One region of the Shinella sp. Sh6 genome, then DNA from elsewhere that is predicted to be linked to it. Evidence: predicted binding sites of a transcription regulator. Region 1 holds the regulator's gene; the other holds the start of a gene.
The links. Region 1 encodes LexA, which represses DNA repair genes until DNA is damaged. Its sites were predicted from a motif close to TGTTCNNNNTGTGTTCNG; they were not measured.
Positions count from the first base shown of each region.

Region 2: ACZ5TO_RS18580 (ImuA family protein) is a predicted target of LexA. The motif match lies at 5,265-5,282, and genes of this name have one in related genera.

Region 1 covers NZ_AP044005.1:1,571,860-1,581,544, reverse strand. Annotated here, with positions in the region: gene glmU (bifunctional UDP-N-acetylglucosamine diphosphorylase/glucosamine-1-phosphate N-acetyltransferase GlmU) at 1-753, opposite strand, end outside; gene ACZ5TO_RS07780 (Na/Pi cotransporter family protein) at 832-2,481, opposite strand; gene ACZ5TO_RS07775 (peptidylprolyl isomerase) at 2,763-4,649, shown strand; gene trpD (anthranilate phosphoribosyltransferase) at 4,666-5,688, shown strand; gene trpC (indole-3-glycerol phosphate synthase TrpC) at 5,697-6,512, shown strand; gene moaC (cyclic pyranopterin monophosphate synthase MoaC) at 6,512-7,009, shown strand; gene ACZ5TO_RS07755 (molybdopterin molybdotransferase MoeA) at 7,009-8,232, shown strand; gene lexA (transcriptional repressor LexA) at 8,328-9,050, shown strand; gene ACZ5TO_RS07745 (ComEC/Rec2 family competence protein) at 9,041-9,685, opposite strand, start outside.
Region 2 covers NZ_AP044006.1:40,364-50,048, forward strand. Annotated here, with positions in the region: gene putA (trifunctional transcriptional regulator/proline dehydrogenase/L-glutamate gamma-semialdehyde dehydrogenase) at 1-1,799, opposite strand, end outside; gene ACZ5TO_RS18550 (Lrp/AsnC family transcriptional regulator) at 2,080-2,550, shown strand; gene ACZ5TO_RS18555 (DUF3008 family protein) at 2,614-2,805, shown strand; gene ACZ5TO_RS18560 (DUF2171 domain-containing protein) at 2,876-3,109, shown strand; gene ACZ5TO_RS18565 (GlxA family transcriptional regulator) at 3,229-4,248, shown strand; gene ACZ5TO_RS18570 (hypothetical protein) at 4,306-4,629, shown strand; gene ACZ5TO_RS18575 (hypothetical protein) at 4,823-5,128, opposite strand; gene ACZ5TO_RS18580 (ImuA family protein) at 5,314-6,072, shown strand; gene ACZ5TO_RS18585 (DUF6504 family protein) at 5,987-7,510, shown strand; gene ACZ5TO_RS18590 (error-prone DNA polymerase) at 7,507-9,685, shown strand, end outside.

The DNA of each region.
Region 1 (9,685 bases):
CCGGCGGCGCTGCTGCCAGAGCCGTTCGATGACGGCAAGCTCGGCGCGGGTGTTGCAGCCGGTCAGCTCTTCCTCGGGCGCCTCGACGGCGATAGCCCGGCCGCCGGCCGCGCGCGCGACCTCGACGATGTCGGTGAGGTAGTATTCGCCCTTGATATTGGCATTGCCGATCTTTTCGATCAGGTCGAGCGCCTTGCGCCCGTCGATGGCCATCAGGCCGCCGTTGCAATAGGTGATGGCGCGCTCGGCCTCGCTGGCGTCCTTGTGCTCGCGGATCGCCAGAAGCTCGCCCTTGTCGATGACGAGGCGGCCGTAGCCGGTCGGATCGGCCGTCCGGAAGCCGATGACGACGACGTCGGCGCCGGACGCAAGCCCCTCGCGCGCGACGATCAGCGGCGTCTCGGTGATGAGCGGCGTGTCGCCGAAGACGACCAGCACGTCGTCGTAGCCCCTGGCGATGGCCTCGCGGGCGGCGAGCACGGCATGGGCCGTGCCGAGCCGTTCGGTCTGGATATGGACCGAGCTGCGCACGGCGCCGTTGCGGGCCGCCGCCTCGACCTTCTCCGCGTCGCGGCCGAGCACAAGCGCGATATCGGAAATGCCGGCCTTCGCCAGTGCCTCCACCACATGGGCGATCATCGGCTGGCCGGCGACCGGGTGCAGCACCTTGGAGCGCGAGGACTTCATCCGCGTGCTTTCTCCGGCGGCGAGGATCACGGCCAGGCAAGTGCGTTTCGTCCGGTCTGCGGTCATGGGAATCCCTCGTTCACCCGTCATGCGGCCCGTTCCTTAGCAAAAAGCGACGGCAGGACACAAAGGGATTTCGCAGCGTCAGCTCGCGCTGTTGCGCAGGCGGCTTTCGGTGAGAAGCCCGCTTTCGTCGAGGATCGGATAGGCGACGGAGACGAGATGCGCGTTGACGCGCTTGAGGTCGCGCAGCATGTCGAGATGGAGCGAGCTCGTCTGGAGGCTGTCGATCCGCCCGTCGCGCAGCCGCTCCAGGTGCCGTTCGGAGGATTCCTTCTCCATGCGCCGCACGTCCACCTTCACCTCGACGAGCTGGCGCGCCAGTCCCGCGTCGCGCGTCACGAAGATCGTCTGGGCGATGCGCAGGTTCTCGATCGTCAGGTTGAAGAGATTGGCGAGTTCCTTGTAGCCGTCCTCGGAGAATTTCAGCCCGTTGACGATCTTCTTGCGCACCTGCTCCTGAAGGCCCTTCTCGATGATGTCGCCGACATGCTCGAGGTTGATGGCGTAGTCGATGATGACGATAGAGCGGGCCGCCGGTTCGCCCGTCAGGCCCTGCCGGCCAAGGCGCGAAAGATAGATCTTCACCTCCTGCTGGAGCACGTCGACCTGCCGCTCCAGTTCGCCGATGTCGTTCAGCGGCGCGAGATTGTTGTCGTTGAAGGCGCGCATGGTGCGGATCAGCATGGATTCGATGAGATCGCCGACGCGCAGCACCTCGCGCGTCGCGCCGGACAGCGCCACCACCGGCGTCGCGAGCGCGGCGTCGTCGAGATATTTCGGCCCGCCCTCCTCCTTCTTGTCCTCCGGCACGATCCTTTCCATGAGGCTCGACAGCGGGCCGGAAAGCGGCCAGAGCACCAGCGCGACCACGAGGTTGAAGGCAAGGTGCACGTCCACCGGCAGCTTTGCCGCCGGGATCGGCAGCAAGGCGAGAAGATCGGCCACCTGCGCGGCGAAGGGCAGCACGACGAGGCACCCTGCCCCGCGCACGAGAAGATTGCCGAGCGTGACGCGGCGCGCGGAGGCGGCGGCCTTCATCGTGGCGATGACCGGCGGCACGGCCCCGCCGAGATTGGCGCCGAGCACGAGGATGACCGTCAGCGCCGGCGAAAGGATCCCCATGGCCGAAAGCGACAGGATCAGCACGACGACGGCAAGGCTCGACGAGGAGACGATGGCGAGCACCGTGGAGAAGGCGAGCGCGGCCGGCCAGGCATCGCCGAGCAGCGTGAGGAAGGCCGCAAGCGCGGGCGACTGGCGCATCGGCTCGGTGGCAAGGCTGAGGAGGTGCAGCGACAGCAGCATCAGGCCGATGCCGACGAGCGCGGAGCCGAGGCCCTGCCGGGCGGTGGAGCCCGACGATTTATAGAAGACGACGCCGACGAGGATGATGAGCGGCGAGATCGATTCGATGCCCGTCGCCACGAGCCAGGCGGTAACGGCCGTGCCGACATTGGCGCCGAGCAGCACGATCTGCGCCATGCGCGCGCGCATCAGGTTGCGTTCGACGAAGGAGGCGACCATCAGCGCGGTGGCGGTGGAGCTCTGGAGGGCGACCGTCGCGACGAAACCGGCAAGGAAGGAACGCACCGGCCCGCGCGTGCCGAGCGCCAGCCCGGAGCGCAGCTTCACCCCGAAGGCGCGCGTCATGCCGTCCTTCACCTGGGCAAGGCCGAAGAGGAGCAGCGCGACGGCGCCGAAAAGGTTGATCATGACGATCGTGGATTCCAACCGTTTTCCTCCCGTAATGCCCGCCGCTGCCGGACTCATCAGATTGATCGCGTATCCGATCATGGATTTTCAAATTATGACAGTGGCTTTCGGCCAGAATATGCCAGTAAATTCAGAAATATTTCGTTTGCCGGCAAAAGAAATCGGCAGGATCGGGCCGGCATGCCGAAGGGGCGCGCGGTCCTTGCATCGGATGCGCGCTGCACCCTTCAATTCCCGCAAACTTTCCGTTAAGAGACGGTTTCCGGCCGCATGGCCGCCGTCATGAGGAATTTTAGACGATGCTCGAAGCCCTGAGAAGCGCCGCCCAGACCTGGGTGGCAAAAGCCCTGCTGATCATTCTGGTCGGTTCATTCGCTGTCTGGGGCGTTTCGAGTTCCCTCGTCACCGGCACGTCGAATGCCGTCGTCACGGTCGGCGACGTCAAGGTCTCGCCGACGGACTTCCGCCTTGCCTACGAGCGGCAGGTCGCGGCCATGTCGCAGCGCTTCGGCATGCGCCTCAACGCCGAGCAGGCCCGCGCCTTCGGTGTCGAGAACCAGGTCTTCGCCGAGCTCGTCGCGGGCGCCGCGCTCGACCAGCTTTCGCGCGACATGAACCTCGGCCTTTCCGAAGGCCGCCTCGCCCAGCTGATCGCCGACGATCCGGCCTTCCGCGGCGTCAACGGCCAGTTCGACCGCACGGCCTTCTCTGCCATCCTGCGCAATGCGGGGCTGCGCGAGGCCGACTACATCAACAACCGCAGCCAGGTGGCGATCCGCACCCAGGTCGTGGAAGCCGTGTCGGACGGCTACAAGGCGCCCGAAGTGCTGACGGCGGCGCTGCGCCAGTACCGCAACGAGGCCCGCACGATCGACTACCTGCTTCTCAGCAACGCCAATATCGATCCCGTCAAGGCGCCCGGCGACGACGTGCTCGCCCCCTGGTTCGAGAAGAACAAGGCGAAGTACCGCGCACCGGAATACCGCAAGTTCGTCTATGTCTCGCTGGAGCCGAAGGACCTGGCGGACAAGGCCACCGTCACCGACGAGGCGCTGAAGGCCGAATACGAGAAAAACAAGGACCACTACCGCACGCCCGCCACGCGCACGATCGAGCAGCTCACCTTCGCCGACCGCGCGAGCGCGGACGCGGCGGCCGCCAAGCTCGCCTCCGGCACGACCTTCGACGCGCTCGTCGCCGAACAGGGCAAGAAGCCCTCCGACGTCATGCTCGGCGATTTCACCGAGGCGAACGTGCCGGACCAGAAGCTCGCCGCACCGGCTTTCGCCGTCGCCGAAAACGGCGGCACGACGCCGGTCATCGACGGCACCTTCGGCCCGATCATCCTGCGCGTGACGAATATCCACCCGGAGACGGTGAAGAGCTTCGACGAGGTGAAGGAAGACCTACGCACGGAACTCGCGCTTGCGGACGCCGCCGACGGCATCCTCGCCGTGCATGACCGCATCGAGGACGCCCGCGCCGACGGCGCCAGCCTCGAGGAAGCCGCCGCGAAGAACAACCTCAAGGCCGTGACGGTCGATGCCGCCGATGCGCAGGGCAACGACGACAAGGGCGAGGAGATCGACGGCCTGCCCGAGGAGAAGACGCTTCTCGGCGAGGTCTTCAAGACCGATGTCGGCATGGAGACCCAGCCGATCGACGTCGGCCGCGAGGGCTACGCCTGGTACGAAGTGCTCGACGTGATCCCCGAGCGCGACCGTACGCTGGACGAGGTGCGCGACCGCGTCGTCGCCGACTGGACCGCCGAGCAGCAGCGCGAGGCGCTTGCCAGGAAGGCCTCCGAACTGGCCGAGCGCGTGCGCAAGGGCGAGGAGCTCGCCGCCATCGCCGGCGAGCTCGGCATGGCTGTCGAGACCAAGACAGGCCTTCATCGCGGCGCGCAGGATCCGGTGCTGAGCCCCGAGGCCGTCAATGCCGCCTTCTCCGGCCCGCTCGGCGTCGTCGCCAACACGCCCGGCGTCGACGGCGAAGGCCAGATCCTCCTGAAGGTGACCGAGGTGAACGCGGATGCGGCGCCCGACGCGCTCTCCAACGACGAGCAGCAGATCGTCGCCGTCGCCCGCGCCAGCGGCGACGATATCCTCGACCAGATGGTCAGCTCGCTCCAGACGACCTACGGCGTTTCCATCAACCGGACGCTTGCCGAACAAAGCACGCGATGAAGGAGGCGGAAGCCGCATGTCCGACCTGAAATCCTATATCGCCAAGGTCGCCGCCGGAAAGGCGCTCGACCGCGAGGACGCCCGCGGCGCCTTCGAGATCATCATGTCCGGTGCCGCCACGCCCTCGCAGATCGGCGGCTTCCTGATGGCGCTGCGCGTGCGCGGCGAGACCGTGGACGAGATCTACGGCGCCGTCGGCTCGATGCGCGCGCGCATGCTGCCGGTCTCCGTGCCTGCCGATGCCATGGACATCGTCGGCACGGGCGGCGACGGCGCGGGCACCTACAACATCTCGACGCTGGCGGCGATCATCACCGCCGGCGCCGGCGTTCCCGTCGCCAAGCACGGAAACCGGGCCCTGAGCTCCAAGTCCGGCACGGCGGACGCCCTCTCCTGCCTCGGCGTCAAGCTCGACATCGGCCCGGCCGATATCTCGCGCTGCGTGCACGATGCCGGCCTCGGCTTCATGTTCGCGCAGCTCCACCACCCGGCGATGAAGCATGTGGGACCCTCGCGAGTCGAGCTCGGCACGCGCACGATCTTCAACCTGCTGGGCCCCCTCTCCAATCCCGGCGGCGTCAAGCGCCAGCTCCTCGGCGTCTTCTCGCCGCAATGGCTGGTGCCGATCGCCGAGGTGATGCGTGATCTCGGCTCGGAGAGCATCTGGGTCGTGCACGGCGAAGGCCTCGACGAGATCACCACGACCGGCACGACGCAGGTCGCCGCGCTGGAAGACGGCAAGATCCGCACCTTCGAGCTGACCCCCGCCGATTTCGGCCTTCCGCCGGCAACGCTCGACGATCTTCGCGGCGGCGACGGCGCGCACAATGCCGCCGCGCTCCTGTCCGTGCTCGGCGGCGCACACATGCCCTACCGCGACATCTCGCTTGCCAACGCGGCCGCCTCGCTCGTCGTCGCCGGCAAGGCGGAGACGCTGAAGGACGGCATGCGCCTTGCGACCGAGGCGCTGGAGAGCGGGCGCGCCCGCGCCGCGCTGGACCGTCTCGTCACGGTTTCCAACGAAGCCGCCGCGGAGTAGGATTGGCCATGACCGATATCCTCAAGAAGATCGAGGCCTACAAGCTGGAGGAGATCGCCGCCGCCAAGGCCCGCGTCTCTACCGCCGAGCTTCGCGCCCGCATCCGCGACCAGGAGGCCCCGCGCGGCTTCTTCGCAAGCCTCAAGGACCGCAAGGCGGAAGGCCGTTTCGGCCTCATCGCCGAGATCAAGAAGGCCAGCCCCTCCAAGGGTCTCATCCGTCCGGATTTCGATCCGCCGGCGCTGGCAAAGGCCTACGAGGCAGGGGGCGCTGCCTGCCTTTCCGTCCTCACCGACACGCCGAGCTTCCAGGGCGCGCCGGAATTCCTCACCGCCGCCCGTGCGGCCTGCGGCCTGCCGGCCCTGCGCAAGGACTTCATGTTCGACAGCTATCAGGTGCTTGAGGCGCGCGCCTGGGGCGCGGATTGCATCCTCCTCATCATGGCATCCCTTTCCGACGACACCGCGAAGGCGCTGGAAGACGCCGCCTTCTCGCTCGGCATGGATGTGCTGATCGAGGTGCATGACGAGCCCGAGATGGAGCGCGCGCTGAAGCTGAAATCCAGGCTCGTCGGCGTCAACAACCGAAACCTGCGCACCTTCGAGGTGGACCTCGCGGTCTCTGAAAAGCTCGCCGGCATGGTGCCGGACGACCGGCTGCTCGTCGGCGAGAGCGGCATCTTCACGCATGCCGATTGCGTGCGCCTCGGCAAGGTCGGCATTTCCACCTTCCTCGTCGGCGAAAGCCTGATGCGCAAGGACGACGTGACGGCGGCGACGCGCGAACTGCTGACGGGCGATGCCGGCATGCTGGCGGCGGAATGATGGCGGAAGACACCCGCACGCTCACCCATATAGGCGCCTCGGGCGAGGCGCACATGGTCGATGTCGGCGACAAGACGGAGACCGTACGCATCGCCCTTGCCGAAGGCTTCATCCGCATGGCGCCGGCAACGCTCGACCTCATCCTCAAGGGCGACGCCAAGAAGGGCGACGTGATCGGCACGGCGCGCCTTGCCGGCATCATGGCCGCCAAGCAGACGTCGAGCCTCATCCCCCTCTGCCATCCGCTGATGCTGACCAAGGTGACGGTGGAGATCCGCGAGGATCGCGCCCTGCCCGGCCTTCGCGTCGAGGCGATGGCCAAGCTCACCGGCCGCACCGGCGTGGAGATGGAGGCGCTGACAGCCGTCAGCGTCGCATGCCTCACCATCTACGACATGGCCAAGGCCGCCGACCGCGAAATGGAGATCGGCGGCATCCGCCTTCTCGAAAAGTCCGGCGGCCGCTCGGGCGATTACAGGCGCGGGGCGAAGGCCTGATGGCGCTGCTTCCCGTCGCCGATGCGCTGGAGCGCCTGCTTTCCGCCGCAAGGCCGGTGGAGCGGACGGAGACGGTCGCGCTGCACGAGGCCGCCGGCCGCGTGCTCGCCCGCGACGTGGCAGCCCGCCTCACCCAGCCGCCCTTCGACAATTCCGCGATGGACGGCTATGCCGTCCGCCATGCCGATATCGCCGAGCTCGGCTCGGTGCTCAAGGTCGCGGGCACCTCTTCCGCCGGACACGCCTTCGCGGGAACGGCCGGCCCGGGCGAGGCCGTGCGCATCTTCACCGGCGCGCCGCTGCCCGCCTTCGCCGATACCGTCCTTCTCCAGGAGGATGCCGAAGTGCTGGAGGACGGCCGCATCCGCACGACCTTCCTGACGCCGAAAGGCCGCCACATCCGCCCGCGCGGGCAGGATTTCTCCGAAGGCGAGATCGTGCTGAAGGCCGGCGACGTCCTCGATGCCGGCCGCCTGACGGTCGCCGCGGCGATGAACCATCCGGACCTGACGGTCTATGCCCGCCCCCGCGTCGCGCTGCTGGCGACCGGCGACGAGCTCGTGCGCCCCGGCACGCCGCCCGGCGAAAGCCAGATCGTCGCCTCCAACACCTACGGCGTCGCGGCCCTTGCGCGCGAGGCGGGCGCGGAGGTGATCGACCTCGGCATCGTCGCCGACGACAGGGAGGCCATCCTCGCCGCGGTGCGCGAGGCGCTTTCGCGCGACATCGACGTGCTGGTGACGCTCGGCGGCGCTTCGGTCGGCGATTTCGACCTCGTTCGGCCCGTGCTTGGCGAAGCCGGCATGGAACTCGACTTCTGGCGCATTGCCATGCGCCCCGGAAAGCCGCTGATGGTCGGCCGGCTCGGCGATATCCGCGTCGTCGGCCTGCCGGGCAATCCCGTGTCCAGCCTCGTCTGCTCGCTGCTCTTCCTCGAGCCGCTCGTGCGGCGTCTGGCGCATCTTCCCGCCCGCAGCCGCCTGTGCCCCGCCGTCACCGCCGTTCCGCTCGGAGAAAACGACCACCGGCAGGATTATGTCCGCGCGCGTGTCGAGCGCACTGCCTCCGGCGCGCTCTCCGTCACGCCGTTCGACAGGCAGGATTCGTCAATGATGAAGATCTTCGCCGCGGCGGAAGGCCTGCTCGTGCGCCCGCCGGGCGCGCCTGCCGTGCCCGCCGGCAGCCCCTGCGACGTCCTGCTCCTGCGCGATCCCGAGGCCTGAACAGTCATATTATTGTTCAGGAAGCCCTTGCGGAACACATGCGGAACGGATAGTGTCTGTTCTGGATTTGTTTCACGATTCTCAACGGGGATGCCATGCTGACGCGCAAACAACAGGAACTCCTCCTGTTCATCCATGAGCGTATGAAGGAATCGGGCATTCCTCCATCCTTCGACGAGATGAAGGACGCGCTGGACCTGGCGTCGAAATCGGGCATCCACCGCCTCATCACGGCGCTCGAGGAGCGCGGCTTCATCCGCCGCCTTCCCAACCGGGCGCGGGCGCTGGAGGTCATCAAGCTGCCCGAGGCCTATTCGACGAGCCTCCAGCCCCGTCGCGGCTTCTCCCCCTCCGTCATCGAGGGAAGCCGGGGCAAGCAGCAGGCGCCGGCCGCTCCCGCCGCGCGCACGCCGGCCGTGCCGGAGATTTCCACATCCGTTTCGGTGCCCGTCATGGGGCGCATTGCCGCCGGCGTGCCGATCTCGGCCATCCAGAACAACACGCACGACATCACTGTGCCCGCCGAGATGATCGGCAGCGGCGACCATTATGCGCTGGAAGTGCGCGGCGATTCGATGATCGAGGCCGGCATCCTCGACGGCGACACGGTCATCATCCGCAATGGCAGCACCGCCAATCCGGGCGAGATCATCGTGGCGCTTGTCGACGACGAGGAAGCGACGCTGAAGCGCTTCCGCCGCAAGGGCGCCTCCATCGCGCTCGAAGCCGCCAACCCGGCCTACGAGACCCGCATTTTCGGCCCGGACCGCGTGAAGATCCAGGGCAAACTCGTCGGCCTCATCCGCCGTTACAACTGATCCTCCGCCTGCCCGCTTGCCGGAGGCTCGAAGCGGCCGGTGCGCCAATCGTAGGTGCGATGACGCGACCAGGGGCGGTCGACGCTTTCCACCGCCTGCGTGACATGGGCCTGCGCAAGGCTTGATGCTTCCGGCCCGGTCGCTGGCCCGATCTCCAATGCGCCGCTCCGGCGCAGATGCCGCGCCGTCACCAGCCTTGCGCCGGAGCGGCAGGCGTCAAGCCTCAGGGCATAGGGCACGACGACGAGGTCTGCGGCATCGCAGGCCGTGCCGAGGAAGGCCGTGTCCTCCAGCGCGACGATCCGCCAGCCGCTGGGCGAGACCGCGGCGCAGAAGGCTTTCGCCTCGCAGACGAAGGCGTTGCTGCTTCTTGCTGCGGCAAGGGCGGACGCCATTGCCGTTCCTGCCTTTTCGCGGTCGGCCTTTCGGCGCGGCCTTTTGCCGGTGACCTCGGGCTTCGAGGTGTCCTCCACGGCAAGGCCCGCGGTCCTGCGCAGGGCTGGCTTTTGCGGATCGGCGAGTCGCAGCGCCCTTCGCCATTGCGACCAGATGAAATCCGGCGGCCGCGCGCGGTTCGTCGATACGCTTTCCTTTCCCAATATGGCGACGAGCCGGCCGTCCTCCGATACGAGCAC
Region 2 (9,685 bases), on a different replicon from region 1:
TCGGTGACGCGGCCGACGACGTCGCGATGGTCGGCCGGGTTCAGCACGTCGCTCGTCTCGCCCTCGGCCGTGCCGTCGGCCAGAAGCGGCGCGGCATGCCATTCACGGGCGGCGGTGCCGGCAAGCTCGGTCGAAAGGCCGGCAAGCGTCACCTCGTTGGAGAGGTCGAGGCCCCTGGAATTCTTGCGGGCCTTGCCGAAGAGGTCGTCCGGCAGGGCGATCTGGTCGTGCTGCGCGCCGACGACGGGCATGGCGGCGACGATGTCGACCGGATCGGCGATCAGCGATTCCACCGAGACCTTCGGGTCGGAAATACGGTTGACGAAGGAGGAGTTGGCGCCGTTTTCCAGAAGGCGGCGGACGAGGTAGGCCAGCAGCGTCTCATGCGTGCCGACGGGGGCGTAGATGCGGCAGGGCCGGTCGAGCTTGTCCTTGCCGACCACCTCGTCGTAGAGCGGCTCGCCCATGCCGTGCAGGCACTGGAACTCGTACTTGCCGACGGTGAAGTCGGGACCTGCGAGCTGGTAGATCGTGGCAAGGCTCTGCGCGTTGTGCGTGGCGAACTGCGGGAAGACGGCATCCGTCGCGGCGAGCAGCTTGCGCGCGCAGGCGACATAGGCGACGTCCGTGTAGATTTTCCGGGTGTAGACCGGAAAGCCGTCGAGACCGTCGAGCTGGGCGCGCTTGATCTCGGCGTCCCAATAGGCGCCCTTGACGAGGCGCACCATCATGCGCCGGCCGGCGCGGCGGGCAAGGTCGATGATGTAGTCGAGCACGAAGGGGCAGCGCTTGCCATAGGCCTGCACGACGAAGCCGAGGCCGTTCCAGCCCTTGAGGTCCTCGTCGAGGGCGAGGCTTTCGAGGAGGTCCAGCGAAAGCTCCAGCCGGTCGGCTTCCTCGGCGTCGATGTTGAGACCGATGTCGTACCCCTTGGCGATGGCGGCGAGCGCCTTCACCTTCGGGAGAAGCTCGGTCATGACGCGTTCGGCCTGCGCGCGGACATAGCGCGGATGCAATGCTGAGAGCTTGATGGAAATGCCGGGGCCTTCATAGATGCCGCGCCTGGCCGAGGCCTTGCCGATGGCGTGGATGGCGGCCTCGTAGTCGCGGTAGTAGCGCTCGGCGTCGGCGGCCGTCGTCGCGGCCTCGCCCAGCATGTCGTAGGAATAGCGGAAACCGCGGGCCTCAAGGGGTTTGGAGCGCTTCAACGCCTCGTCGATCGTCTCGCCGGTGACGAACTGTTCTCCCATCATGCGCATCGCCATGTCGACGCCGCGGCGGATGACCGGCTCGCCGGCCCGCGCGATGAGGCGCGTCAATGCGGCGGAAAGGCCGCGGTCGTTGACCGTCGAGGTGAGCTTGCCGGTGACGACGAGGCCCCAGGTGGCCGCGTTGACGAACATCGACTTGCCGCCGCCGATATGGGAGGTCCAGTCGCCCTCGGCGATCTTGTCGCGGATCAGCGCATCGCGCGTATCGGTGTCGGGAATGCGCAGCAGGGCTTCGGCAAGGCACATCAGCGCCACGCCTTCCTGGCTCGACAGAGAATATTCCTGCACCAGGCCCTCGACGCCCGTGCCCTTGTGCTTGGCGCGCAGCGCCTCGATCAGCGTGCGGGCGGTGCTGCGGATGTCGTAGCGCTCGCGCTCGGAAACGCGCGCGGCGGCGACGAGCGGCGGCAGGCATTCCGTCTCGGGGCGGCGGTAGGCGGCGGTGATCGCCTGTCGCAGGTCCGTCTGCGGGCGGATCGGCGGGGCGAAATGCGAGAAGGGGGCGGCGGTGTCGGCGGGCTTGTGCATCGGAGGACCTATGAGAAGCGGTTTGGTGTCGTGAAGGTCAGCGGATGAAGGCGACGGCAGGCGCGTTCCGCCTTGGGATGCCGCGGCGGAACAGGTCCGGCGCCATGCTAGCATCGAAGCGGTCGTCTTGCATCCGTCTCCCCCGGTCTCGTCGGAACGCGGCAGGACTTCGTTCCGGGAAAGCCGGTGCGGACAATATCACGCGGCCGAAAAGCATATGGACTTCGTATCATTATGATTTAGGCTATATGGGTCTATTTTTAGCCATGCGGAGGTCGATTTGCCTGATATTTCCCAGATTGAAAGTTCATTGGACGCCTTCGACCGGAAGATACTCGAGGAGCTGGCGGAAAACGGCCGGATCCCGGTGGCCGAGCTGGCGGAGAAGGTCGGCCTTTCCAAGACGCCGTGCCAGAACCGCTTCAAGCGGCTGATCGCCGACGGCTTCATCCAGGGCTTCAAGGCGATCCTCGATCCGTCGAAGATGAACCTAGACCACATCGCCTTTGCCGAGGTGAAGCTGACCCACACGCACGAGGCGGCGCTGACCGGCTTCAACGCGGCGGTGAAGAAGATCAAGGAGGTGGAGGAGTGCCACATGATCGCCGGCCGCTTCGACTATCTCCTGAAGATCCGCACGCGCGACATCAAGAAATACCGGCTCGTCCTCGGCGAGCGAATCTCGAACCTGCCCTATGTCGCCAGCACCTCGACCAACGTGGCGATGGAGACGGTGAAGGAACGCGGCTGAGGCACGCCAAGGAACAACGCGAGGCGATTGCGGGTTGATCGGATCATCGCCAAGGAGGATGCCATGCCCGCAAAATCGAAAGCACAGCAGAAGGCCGCCGGCGCCGCCCTTGCCGCCAAGCGCGGCGACATGAAGAAGAGCGAACTCAAGGGCGCCTCGAAGGGCATGGAGAAATCCATGTCCGAGAAGGAGCTGGAGGAGCTCGCCTCCACCAAGCGCAAGGGCAAGCCCGAGCACAAGTCCAAGTCGGATTGAGGAACTGGGCCGGAACCACGCGCCGGGTCCGGCGTTCCCCTGGGGTCATCCCAAATGAAGGAGAACCCCAATGGTTGCTGCAACAGACATTCGCGAACACATGGAAGTGCGTGCCGCAGACGGCCGCCATGTCGGCACCGTGGACCATCTCGACGGCGAAAGCCGCATCAAGCTTACGAAGAGCGATTCCACCGACGGCAAGCACCACCTCATTCCGCTGGAATGGGTCGATCATGTCGATGCGCATGTCCATCTCAACAAGAATGCCGACGACGTCCAGCGCCAATGGACGTCGCTGAACTGACGTCGGGCCGAACCGACATCGAGAAGCCGCCGCAAGGCGGCTTTTTCGTACGCGGCAGGAATGGAGCGGACCGGCGAAATCTGTTATGACAGCAGACAGTGGCGGTTTGGGAGGCCCGGATGGCGGTGGATGTGCGCGCATCGAAGGAGATTGGCGGGGCGTCGGCGCCGAAGGCGCTGCGCGTCGGCTTCATCCTGTCGAAGGGTTTCACCCTTTCCGCCTTTGCCCTGTTCGTCGATACGCTACGGCTTGCCAGTGACAGCGAGGATCGCTCCCGGCGCGTCAATTGCGACTGGGACGTGCTTTCCAGCACGCGCAACTTCATCTCCTCTTCCAGCGGCATTCAGGTCGCGCCGACCGCGCCCTTCGCCGATCCCTCCTGTTTCGACTACATCGCCATCGTCGGCGGGCTCCTCAGCGTGGAGGAGCCGATCGACAGCTATGCCAAGACCTACCTGCGCAAGGCGGCCAATGCCGGCGTCGGGCTCATCGGCCTGTGCACGGGCAGCTTCATCCTGGCCGAGGCGGGCCTGCTCAAGGGGCATACGGCCTGCGTGAGCTGGCTGCACCACCGCGATTTCCGCGCCCGCTATCCCGACATCGAGGCGACCTCGGAGCAGATCTTCCGCTTCGACGGCAAGGTCGCCACCTGTGCCGGCGGCAGCAGCGTCGCAGACCTTGCCGCCACGCTCGTGCGCCACCATGTCGGCGAGGCGGCCGAGCGCAATGCGCTGGAAATCCTGCAGATCCGCCACCGGCGCGACGCGACGGACCTCCAGCCGCGCAACCCGCTGGGGCTGGAGGCGCGCGACCGCCGGGTGCATCTCGCCATCATGATGATGGAGCAGCACACGGAAGACCTTCTTTCCATCGACAGCATCGCCACCATGACCGGCGTTTCCCGCCGGCAGCTCGAACGGCTGTTCGAGGGTGACATGGGCGCCTCGCCGAGCACGATCTACATGCGCATCCGCATGGCCGCGGCGTTCACCATGGTGATCCGCACCAACAAGCCGCTGATCGAGATCGCGCTGGAAACCGGCTTCGAGAGCCTGTCGCACTTCACCCGCCGCTTCCGTGCGGCCTTCGGCGATACGCCCTCGCAGATCCGCCGCGACGGCCGACGCCAGGCGAGCTGACGGAACCAGAAGGCCTCTTCATCCGTTCGGTCCCTCATTGCTGACAAGGAGACCGCAATGGCAAGCAACGACGTTCAATCCCAGATTTCAGCCCTGCGCGCGGAAATCGCCCAGCTCCAGAAGGACCTCGGCGACAAGGGCGCCGAAGCCTACGACACCATGCGCGAGCGTGCCGGCAATGCGATGGAGGCGGCACGCCCGGCGGTCCGCTCCGCCAGCCGCTATGTCCGCAACGAGGGCGCGGCGGTGGCCCAGGCGGCCCGCGAGCACCCCGCCGCCGTTTCGACACTCGTCCTGACGGCCGGCCTTGCCGGCATCGTTCTCGGCTATCTCATCGGTTCCCTCGAAAGCGAACCGCCCCGCCGCCAGCGCTGGTTCTGATGAGCGCCGATTGGCCCTGAATGCAGGAAAGCCCGGCAATGCCGGGCTTTTTCTTCTCTTCTCCTGCCTTGTCTCCTCCGTCATGGTCGGGCTTGACCCGACCATCCACATGCCTCGGCACGCCCTGCGTTCGTGGCATGGATCCTCGGCTCAAGGCCGAGGATGACGACGGTGAGCGGAGTTGCCGGCAGGATCACCGATGGCGCAGGCCGCAGAGGTAGCCGATGAGGGCGGCGCCGGCGAGGGCGGCGAGGGGGTTGGCCTGGATGGTCTGGCGCAGGTCGTCGCGCAGGGATTCCGCCTTGGCGGCCGCCAGCTGGCCGGTGCCTTCGGCGATCAGCCCGGCGGATTCCTTCAGCCGGCCGATTTCCGATTTCAACGCCTCGATCTGCTCGTTGATCGTCGCCTCCGCCTCGGCGCTGCGCGCTTCCTGCGAAACCGTGTCGCGACCTTCGACGACGCCGAGCGTGCGCTTGCCGGTGCTCTTTTCGTCAGCCATGGGCATGTCTCCTGAATTGAGGGCCTGGATTGAGAGAATGTCGGAAGGAGAACTTTTATCGCGCGACTTGGTTCCAGGGGATGATTCAAACTGTGATCTTTCCCGTGCGGGAGTCCGGTTGACTCTTTCGCATGATGTGAACAAATAGAGAACATGTGCCGTCAAACCCGGGAGCCGCCACGCCGATGTCCGCCGCCGCAAATGCCGTTGTCGCCGATCTGCGCGACCGCATCCGGCAGTTCGACGGCCGTGCGGCGGGCGACCGGGCGGTGCTGCCCTTCGGCGTGCCGGAGATCGACGGGCGGCTTCCCGGCGGCGGCCTGGCGCTCGCCAGCCTGCACGAGGTCTGCGGCGGCGGCGCGGATGCCGTCGAGGGTGCGGCGGCCATGCTCTTTGCCGCCGGCATCGCCGCGCGCACGAAAGGGCAGGTGCTCTGGTGCCTGACGCGGCCCGATCTCTTCGCCCCGGCGCTGGCGCAGGCCGGCCTTGCCCCCGGCCGGGTCCTCTATGTGGAGGCGGGCGACGAGAAGAGCCTGCTCCTTTGTTTCGAGGAGGGGCTGCGCCATGGCGGGCTCGGCGCGGTGGTGGCGGAGGTCGCGCGCCTGTCGATGACGGCCTCGCGGCGCCTGCAGCTTGCCGCGGAAGCCGGCGGCACGCTTGCCATCGCGCTCCGCCGCTTTCGCCACCGGCGGGAGGCGGATGCCTTTGCGCTGCCGTCCGCCGCCGTGACGCGCTGGCGGGTTTCCCAGCGTCCGTCCGCGCCGCTCCCCGTGCCGGGCATCGGCCGGGCGCGCTGGCTTCTGGAACTCATGCGCTGCCGGGCGGGCGAAACGGCGGAATTCGAAGTGGAGGCATCCGATGGCGAGGGTCGTATCGCTTTTTCTCCCCGGCTGGCCGATCGATCGCCTGCGGCGGGCCATGGGCGCCGCCGCGCCGCCGGCTGACAAACGGCTCGTGCTCGTCGGCCGCGACGGGTCGCGCCGCATCCTGACGGCGGTGAGCCGGCCGGCCGAGCAGGCGGGCCTTCGCATCGGCATGGCGCTCACCAAGGCCCATGCGCTGGTGCCCGACATCCTGACCCTGCCGGCCGATCCCGCTGCCGATGCGGCGGCGTTGGAGCGCCTCGCGCTCTGGGCCCTGCAGCACTATGCGCCCATCGTCTCGCCCGATCCGCCGGACGGTCTCGTCATCGACACGACGGGCGCCGACCACCTGCACGGCGGCGAGGCGCGCATGCTGTCCGGCCTCGTCAACCGCCTCGGCACCTCCGGCATTTTCGCGCGCGCCGCCATCGCCGACACCTGGGGCGCGGCCCATGCCGCCGCCCGGTTCCTCGCCGATCCGACCTCGATCCTTCCGACCGGCGCGGGGGCGAAGGCCGTCTCATCCCTGCCGATCCCGGGCCTTCGCCTTCCGCCGGAAACCGCAGCGGGCCTGCATGTGCTCGGCTTTTCCACCATCGGCGACGTCCTCGCCGTGCCACGCGCGCCGCTCGTCCAGCGCTTCGGCCCGCTCCTCGGCCGCCGGCTCGACCAGTTGCAGGGTGTGGTCTGCGAGCCTGTCGATCCGCTGCGCGATGCCGAACGGGTTTCTGCGCGAAGGGTCTTCGGCGAGCCGATCGGCGCGCCCGAAACCATCGCGCGCTATACGGTCGCCCTTATCGGCGATCTCTGCCGGGAGCTGGAGAAGCGCGGCCTCGGCGCCCGCCGCCTCGACCTTCTCTTCCACCGGGTCGACAATTCCCTGCAGGCCATCCGCATCGGCACGGCGCGCCCGGTGCGCGACGAAAAGCGGCTGGCGCGACTCCTGTGCGACCGGATCGAGACCATCGAGCCGGGCTTCGGCATCGAGATCATGGAATTGTCGGCGACGCTGGCCGAACCGCTCGTCCTTGCGCAGGCCGCGACCTCGCTGATCGAGACGGAAGAGGCGGACCTTGCCGGCCTCGTCGACGTCATCGCCAACCGCATCGGCGCCCGCCGGCTCTACCGTATCGCGCCCGTCGAAAGCGACGTGCCGGAACGCTCCGTCCGCCGCATTGCCCCGCTGGCGCCGGATAACGGGGCGACATGGCCGGAAGGCTGGCCGCGCCCCGCCCGCCTGCTCGCCCGGCCGGAGGAGATCGAGGTCATGGCGCTCGTGCCCGACCATCCGCCGGCCTTCTTTACCTGGCGCGGCGTGCGGCGGCGGGTGACGCGCGCCGACGGGCCGGAGCGCATCTTCGGCGAATGGTGGAAGCGCGACGCCGAGCTTGCCGCCGTGCGCGACTACTTCCAGGTCGAGGACGAGGCGGGCGAGCGCTTCTGGCTCTTCCGCTCGGGCAGCGAGGCGGAGGCCCTGAGCGGCACCGGCCGCTGGTTCCTGCACGGGATTTTCGCATGAAGCCGCCGCGTTATGCCGAGCTCCAGGTCACCTCCCATTTCTCGTTCCTGCGCGGGGCGAGCAGTTGCGCGGAGTTTTTCGCGACCGCCAGGGAACTCGGCATCGATGCCCTCGCCGTCGCCGACCGCAACAGCCTTGCCGGCGTCGTGCAGGCTTTCCGGGCGGCAAGGGAAACGGGGGTGCGCCTCGTCGTCGGCTGCCGGCTGGACCTTCTCGGCGGCATGTCGTTGCTCGTCTACCCGACCGACCGAGAGGCCTATGCCCGCCTCTGCCGCCTGCTGACCATCGGCAAGAAGAAGGCCGGCAAGGGCAAGTGCCATCTCGACTGGCAGGATGTGGTGGAATGGAACGAGGGCCTGCTGGCCGTGCTGGTGCCCGATGAGGCGGACGACACCGCGGCCTTCCACCTGCGCCGTCTCTCGGAAACATTTCCCGGCCGCTGCTATCTCGCCCTCACGCTCCACCGCCGGCCGAACGACCAGCTCCGCCTCCACGACCTTTCCGGCCTTGCCGCGCGATACCGCGTGCCCACGGTCGTCACCAACGACGTGCTCTACCACGAGCCCGCCCGGCGCATGCTGCAGGACGTCGTCACCTGCATCCGCCACAACGTCACCATCGACGAGGCCGGCTTCCTGCGCGAGCGCCACGCCGACCGCTACCTCAAGCCGCCGCAGGAAATGCACCGCCTCTTCGAGCGCTACCCCGAGGCGCTCGCCCGCACGCTGGAGATCGTGGAGCGCTGCCGGTTCTCGCTGGACGAGTTGAAGTACCAGTATCCGGAAGAGCAGGTAGCTCCAGGCTTGACTCCACAGCAGGCGCTTGAAGCCTTCGTAAGGAAGGCCGTTGCCAAACGCTATCCGGCCGGGTTGCCGGAGAAGGTGCGCGAAAGGCTGGCGCATGAATTGGAACTAATCGATAAGAAGAATTACGCTCCCTATTTCCTCACGGTCAACGCGATCGTTCATCATGCCCGCGCCATCGGCATCGTATGTCAGGGCCGCGGCTCGGCGGCCAACAGCGTGGTCTGTTATATCCTCGGCATCACGGCGATCGACCCCGAGCGGAGCGACCTTCTCTTCGAGCGCTTCGTTTCGGAGGAGCGTGACGAGCCGCCCGATATCGACGTGGATTTCGAGCACGAACGCCGCGAGGAGGTGATCCAGTGGATCTACAAGACCTACGGCACGGACCGCTCGGCGCTGTGCGCCACCGTCATCCGCTATCGCTCGCGCGCGGCCATGCGCGATGTGGGGCGGGCGCTCGGGATGCCGGAGGACGTGCTGAAATCGCTCTCCTCGCAGGTCTGGGGCTGGTCCAACGACATCCCGCAGAGCCATGCCGGCTCGGCCGGGCTGAATGTGGACGACCGGCGTATCAAGCTGCTCTTCGAATTGGCCCGCCAACTGGTCGACACGCCGCGCCACCTCTCGCAGCATCCGGGCGGCTTCGTGCTGACGCGCGACCGGCTGGACGACCTCGTGCCCATCGAGCCCGCCGCGATGGACGACCGGCAGGTGATCGAATGGGACAAGGACGATATCGAAGCCCTGAACTTCATGAAGGTCGACGTGCTGGCTCTCGGCATGCTCACCTGCATGCGCCGGGCCTTCGACTTCCTGAAGGAATATAAGGGGAAAACCTATGCGCTTTCCTCCATTCCGGAGGGGGACGAGGCGACATACGATATGATCTCGAAGGCCGACACGATCGGCACCTTCCAGATCGAGAGCCGGGCGCAGATGTCCATGCTGCCGCGCCTCAAGCCGAGGAAACTCTACGACATCGTCATCCAGGTGGCGATCGTGCGGCCGGGACCGATCCAGGGCGACATGGTGCATCCCTATCTGAGGCGGCGGCAAGAGTTGGAAAAACCGGATTATCCGGATGACGAGAAGTTGAAGGCGGTCCTCGAAAAGACTCTCGGCGTGCCGCTGTTCCAGGAACAGGCCATGCAGGTGGCCATTATCGGGGCCGGCTTCACGCCCGGACGGGCCGACCAGCTCCGTCGCGCCATGGCGACCTTCAAGCAGACGGGTGGCGTGGACAAGTTCCGTGACGAACTGATCGCAGGCATGGTCAAGAACAACTATCCGCGCGAATTTGCCGAGCGCATGTGCCGCCAGCTCGAAGGCTTCGGCTCCTACGGCTTTCCGGAAAGCCACGCCTACAGTT